DNA from 2 places in the Blautia sp. Sow4_E7 genome. Region 2 is predicted to be linked to the other one. Evidence: predicted binding sites of a transcription regulator. Region 2 holds the regulator's gene; the other holds the start of a gene.
The links. Region 2 encodes HrcA, which represses chaperone genes, less so after heat shock. Its sites were predicted from a motif close to TGTTAGCACTCNNNNNNNNNGAGTGCTAACA; they were not measured.
Positions count from the first base shown of each region.

Region 1 (3,423 bases), on a different contig from region 2:
CGACCGGTGTCTTCCCCTTGTATATCAGAAATATTTTGCAGATCCGAAACCGGAAAATATGCCGGTACTGGGAGATTTGTATGACTGCCTGAGGAAGCAGAAAGAGCCCCAGGCTCAGCGAATCGCAACAGCACTGGAGATTTACGTTAATGGTTCTCTGAAAGTATTTAACCACCAGACAAATGTGGAACTGAATAACCGGATCATCTGTTTTGATATCAAGGAGCTTGGCAAGCAGCTGAAAAAGCTGGGAATGCTGATCGTTCAGGATCAGGTATGGAATCGCGTTACCATCAACCGGGGCTCCCAGAAATCTACCAGATATTTGATGAGTTTGAAGAATATGAAACCGAAGAGTCTAAGTTTGCTCATGCTATGGATAACATTTAACCACTTATCTTGAATAATAGCAATAATGGTGGGGATTGGCGGGAACACGATGTTACCGTAGAGCAAATTTATAAAAGACAGAGTAAAACAAAACTGGGATCTGAAAAGTTGTTTGAAATAACAGACTGCATCATTCAAGAAAATGTTAAAAAAGGGAATTTAAAGTATTAAATTTCAGTCTTTTGGTGAGTCTGCAAACACGCATTAATTTGAATTTGCCGGGATGTGGGATTCTTATTTTTGGGGAAAAGCAAGCAAAAAATAGAAATAGACATGGTTGTCCATATAAAAAAATCAATTTCTCGCTTTGTATTGTGGTTGAAATCGATGAAATAAACTAATCTATCGGTGGAAGGAGGAACAAAATGAAACAAGAAAAAGTTGGAAGTTTTCTTAAAGAGCTTCGAAAAGAAAAGAATATTACACAGGAACAGTTGGCAGAAAGCATGTGATTGATGGCGCGTTTTGGTTTGAGTAGGAAAAACATGGGAAGTTAGCAATAAAACATTACGCGAGTAAACTCGCATAAGATGATTTCCACTTCCCAGACATCTGATTTCCAGATTTCCGGAAGTGCGATTTCATCGCACAAGAATATTCAAATTGTTTGTGGAATTAGGCATTCGTTAAAAAAGGCTGCACACAATTTTGTATGCAGCCGAATCTATATGAAGAGGTGCCTTTTTTCCTCCTTGGCAATGTTATTTTTTGTTATATTTTACATCCAGAAGCGATTGGAAAAGCATCCACGCATGACAGATACAATACCCTGTAGGATCAGGAAAAATCCGATTACCCAGGCCATAGCTGCAATACTTGCAAATGGATGTGTGAATGACAGAAAACCAATCACAGTCAGAAGGATTCCAAGTACTGTAAACCAGCCCCAGCCCTTTACTCCCAGTTTTTGAAGGTCAAAGGAATTAACCAGTTTGGTGATACCTGAAAAAATCAGCCACATTCCTAAAATAAAGGAAATAGTCATTGCTGTAAACCATCCATTTCCCAAAATGAATAAAGACATCAGTACGGTTAGAATGCCGTCAGCAAGAAACCAGCCAGATCCTGCCATATAATCATGACCGGCTGCAAATATCACAATATCTATAATGCCGGAAAACATCATGGCAACTCCAAAGATAATGGGAAGACCATAAAGAATTTTTCCGGGATTCCTCAAACATCCGATCCCGGTTATAATCAGAAAGATTCCGGCTAAAATCCATAATACTCTTGATGTCGTTTTACTCATATCAAAAACCTCTTTTCCGATTGCATTTGGCTTTTAAAACAGGCAGGGGTTTTATTCCCTGCCCGTTTGAGATTAACCTTCGATGGAAATATAATGTGAGTTGTTTTCTACTGCCTTCTGCTCTTTTGGAACAGTAAAGGAAAGAATACCATTTTCAAATTTCGGATGGATGTCTTCTCTCTGAACATTATTTCCTACATAAAAGCTTCTGCTTACATTTCCGGTATAACGCTCGCGGCGGATATATTTTCCTTCCTTATCTTTTTCATCTTTATCCAGACCTTTTGCTGCACTTACAGTTACATAACCGTTTTCAAGCTGGATCTGAATCTCGTCTTTCTTAAATCCAGGAAGATCAATTGCCACTTCGTAAGCGTTGTCTTTTTCCTTCACATCAGTCTTCATGATATGGGGAGCATGTTTTCCATACAATTTTTTATCGATGTCCGGAAAAGCAAAATCATCCATAAAATCATCAAATAAATTTTCTCCAAAAATACTAGGCATTAACATAAGTCATATCTCCTTTCATGACATAAACTAAAGTTTGCACTATCGGAGAAACCCGAAGTGTTGATTTATGAATATCAGGAAGAAAAATCATATTCTCTTTCTTTGTTCTATGTGTAATATAACATATGAATTAGCACTCGTCAATAGAGAGTGCTAATAATTGTGTGAAGATTTTGTGAACTTTGCGAAATAAAATAATTACTGATATTAGATTCAGCGGAATAGATTCCAGATGTTAATCATTAATTAAGAGGAAACAAAAAAGTCGTTTAAAATTAAATGGTGACGAATTATTAAACTTGTGATAGAATGAAAAAAACATTGAAAGAAGCTGAACTAAATGGATACACAAATTGATATCATATTGCAGGGAGGACAATTTAAAAAGCTGTTAGAGGAACAGAGCGTTGAATTACGAGAAAAATATGATATGAAAAGAGCAGAACTGGAGATATTATACTTCCTGTCAAAATGCGGAACACATAATACCTCTACGGATATCCACCATCAGTTGATGATGAACCGTGGACATATTTCGCAGGCAGTTGACAGTCTCTGCAGGAGAAATTATCTTATTGCGATACCGGATAAGAATGATAGAAGATATATTCATTATGAAATATCTGATTATGCGAAGGATCTGGTAACAGAAATGACGAAGAGAAGGGAAGCAATGAACGGGATGATTTTAAAAGGTGTGTCGGAAGAAGAATTGAAGGTTTTTCGGGAAGTATCGGAAAAAATCAGGAAAAATATAAATGAATTAATTTAGATGATCAAAAGATGCAAAGTAATGGTTAAGGTGCTTCGCATCTTTTTTAAATTATTTTGGAAACCTATTGACAAGAGAAATACAGGTGATATAATACTTTAAAAATAAATAATTTAAAAATAAAACATGTTTCGCGAGAAACATATTTTTTGCGAAACACGATGGCACTCAACAAGCAAGAGTGCTAACAAAAGAAAGGCAGGTTATTCATATGAAATTAAAACCATTGGGTGACAAAGTAGTTCTTCAGTATCAGGATGTTGAAGAAAAGACAGAATCAGGAATCATTCTGCCAGACAGCGCAAAAGAGAAACCGCAGGAAGCTGTAGTAATTGCAGTTGGTCCGGGAAAATGTAAAGACGGACAGAGGGTTGCCATGCAGGTAAAAGAAGGAGATAAAGTCATTATTTCTGAATACGGCGGCACAGAAGTAAAAATTGGCGACGAAGAATATAAAATTGTAATCCAGGATGACATTCTGGCAATTGTCGAGTAA
Region 1 is NZ_JBQKLL010000018.1:46,068-49,490, reverse strand. Features, by position in the region: gene ACTQ50_RS11420 (VirB4-like conjugal transfer ATPase, CD1110 family) at 1-403, shown strand, start outside; gene ACTQ50_RS11415 (HdeD family acid-resistance protein) at 1,109-1,642, opposite strand; gene ACTQ50_RS11410 (Hsp20/alpha crystallin family protein) at 1,715-2,155, opposite strand; gene ACTQ50_RS11405 (MarR family winged helix-turn-helix transcriptional regulator) at 2,496-2,927, shown strand; gene ACTQ50_RS11400 (co-chaperone GroES) at 3,139-3,423, shown strand.
Region 1: the regulator HrcA is predicted to act here: its motif matches at 2,284-2,314, upstream of ACTQ50_RS11410 (Hsp20/alpha crystallin family protein).

Region 2 (3,423 bases):
CTTAAGTCAACGCCCTCTGTTCTCTTGAACTCAGAAAGCATGTAGTCTGTGATTCTCTGGTCAAAGTCATCACCACCAAGACGGTTGTTACCAGCTGTTGCAAGAACCTCGATAACTCCATCACCGATCTCGATAATGGAAACATCGAATGTACCACCACCAAGGTCATAAACCATGATCTTCTGCTCTTTCTCATTGTCAAGACCATATGCAAGAGCTGCTGCTGTAGGCTCGTTGATGATACGTTTTACATCAAGGCCTGCGATCTTACCAGCATCCTTGGTTGCCTGACGCTGAGCATCGTTGAAATATGCAGGAACTGTGATAACTGCTTCTGTAACAGACTCTCCAAGGTATCCCTCAGCGTCTTTTTTCAGTTTCTGAAGGATCATAGCGGAAATTTCCTGTGGGGAATATTTCTTGTCGTCGATTGTTACACGGTAATCTGTACCCATCTCTCTCTTGATGGAGGAGATTGTTTTCTCTGCATTTGTTACAGCCTGACGTTTTGCAGGCTCACCTACCAGACGCTCACCTGTCTTTGTAAATGCTACAACAGATGGTGTTGTTCTGGATCCTTCTGTATTTGCGATAACGGTTGGCTGTCCACCTTCCATAACAGCTACACAGCTGTTTGTTGTACCTAAGTCAATACCAATGATTTTTCCCATGATAATTTTCCTCCTGTTTAAAAATCTATGGTTACTGTTCACTACGTGATCAGTAACCGCTTCGCGATGCACAGAAATCATGCATTCGCATGATTTCGCGCTGCAATTCTCGGGTTTTCTGTAAACTTTGTTCACAAAAAACACCTCGCGGAACGCTACCAGTGAACAATAACAATTTATATTCTGTTTTAGTACTTAATTGGCTACCTTAACCATGCTGTGTCTTACAACGAAATCCTTGTAGGTATATCCCTTCTGGAATTCCTCTACGACGATGTTCTCGCCGACGGATTCGTCTTCCACATGCATGACTGCATTGTGCAGATTTGGATCAAATTCCTTGCCTACAGCTTCGATTGGCTTCACACCCATCTCATCGAAGGCTGTCATCATCTGCTTGTATATCATCTTCATACCTTCTGCAAATGGATCTTCCTCAGGTGCCTGTGCAAGGCCTCTTTCGAAGTTATCCACGATTGGAAGCATCTTTTCAACGATGTCCTTGGCGCCGATGATGTACATGCTGGATTTCTCTTTCTCCGTTCTTTTACGGTAGTTGTCGAACTCAGCCATGCTGCGCTTCAGTCTGTCTGTAAGCTCCTCGATCTGCTGTTCAAATTTATCTTTTTCTTTTTTCTTCTTGCCGAAGAAAGAAGTTTTTGTCTTAGATTCCGGTTCCTTCTGGGATTCTTCCTCCTGAGCTGGCTGCTCAGTTTCTTCTGCCTGGGCTGTCTCTTCGGAAGCTTCCTCTTCTGCTGTCTGGGCTGTATCTGCTGCCTCTTCTTCACTTCCGTCGGTTACCGGAATGTCAACTGCTTCTTCCTGTACTTCGGCTTCTTTATTCATTTCTTCTGACACGCTTTCAACCGCCTTTCTAGGTTTTCTTATTTACCATTTCATCAAGCTGGACTTTTAATTTCTTTAAGCTGTCCACTACATTCTCGTAATCCATTCGCTTGGGACCAATGATTCCGATTGTTCCCCGCATTCCATCGCCCAGCTCGTAAGTAGCTGTGACCACGCTGCAGTCCTTCATGGTACGTACCGGAACTTCATCTCCGATGTATACCTGAACTCCTGTGTTCTGGGGATCTCCCATTTCCTCACGGACCATATCCGCAAGTTCCTGCTTATCCTCAAAGGTGGAGATCAACTCACTGGCCTTGGATGTATCTGCCAGCTCTGGATACTTAAATATGTTGGTCGCTCCCGATGTATATACCTTCATATCTTCTTCATCCACATGAATGGTAGCTGCAACTGCGTCCAGCACATCTGCAACCACACCGCTGTGGCTTCCAGCCTGTTCTTTCAATCTGGCGATCATGCCAAGATTGATGTCCTGGATCGGAACACCGTTCAGATTGGTGTTAAGAAGAAGATTCAGCTTCAGGATCGTCTGATCATCCATCTCCTCTTCAATATTAATGATCTGGTTCCGGATGACATTGCCTTCACATACAACTACAGCGATCAGCTGGTGTTCATTGACACGTGAAAGCTGAATGAACTTCAGGGTGCTTCCTTTATACTGAGGAACAGCAACCATGGTCGCATAGTTGGTATTCGTGGCAAGAACCTTGGCTACCTGCTTCAATACCTTATCCATCTTGTCTGATTTCTCAATCATCAGATCACGGATTTCTGCGATCTCGGCTTCCTTCTCCCTGGTAAGCTCATCTACATAAAGGCGATAGCCTTTATCGGATGGAATTCTTCCGGCTGAGGTGTGGGGCTGTACAATGTAACCCATATCCGTCAGGTCGGACATCTCATTTCGGATGGTAGCGGAGCTGACATTCAAGTCCGGATACTTGGAAATGGTTCTGGAACCAACCGGCTCTCCTGTTTCCATATAAGTCTTGATGATTGCTTTCAGTATTTTCCGTTTGCGCTCATCTAATACTTCATCCATGAAATATCTGCTCCTTTCTGAAAAGCGGACGGTCAAACCTGATTCTGATTCCCGTCTGGCTTCTTCGAATTCCTTTGTTAGCACTCATTATTTAGGAGTGCTAACATCTATGTTCTTAAGATACACCTCAGTATTCCGTTTGTCAATATTTTTTACAAATTTTTTTCATCTTTTTTGATAGTTTTTACCTTAAACTTAAATCCATCCAGCTAAAATACAAATCAGTTAAGGCTATTGTTCACTCTGTTCGCAAAACACCCTTCGCGGAATATTGCCAGGAGACCGTAACAGATATAGCACATTCTGTCAGTTTTGCCTTATCACTCACGAAAAAAAGATGTCATGGAAATTTTTCCTCTGACATCTTTCTTCTGTTTATTACTTCCTATAATTTTCCAAATAATCTAAAACCTCTTCCGGATCATCCAGAAATACCACCAGATCCAGCACAGAAGGATCCATGAATTTTTCTTCCGCTGTATACTCCAGCAGGGCTTTCATCTTATTATAATATCCATCAATGTTATACAGTACAATAGGACGGTCAATACGCTTCAGGCTTTTTAAGGTAAGAATCTCGAAAAACTCTTCATAAGTGCCGATTCCTCCAGGAGTTACAATGGTAGCTTCTGATTTTTCCTCCAGAAGCTTCTTGCGTTCCCTCATATTCTCTGTAAAAATAAATTCCGTGCATTTCTCATATAAAACTCCCGGCTGGTCAAAAAAACGGGGAGCGATTCCAAGTATGTACCCCTTCTCTGCTGCCACGCCTCTGGCTGCTGCCCCCATCATTCCTGTGGCTCCGCCGCCAAACACCAGCCCGTGACCTCTTTTTCC
Region 2 is NZ_JBQKLL010000020.1:41,929-45,351, forward strand. Features, by position in the region: gene dnaK (molecular chaperone DnaK) at 1-671, opposite strand, end outside; gene grpE (nucleotide exchange factor GrpE) at 867-1,517, opposite strand; gene hrcA (heat-inducible transcriptional repressor HrcA) at 1,546-2,586, opposite strand; gene ACTQ50_RS12050 (TIGR00730 family Rossman fold protein) at 2,965-3,423, opposite strand, start outside.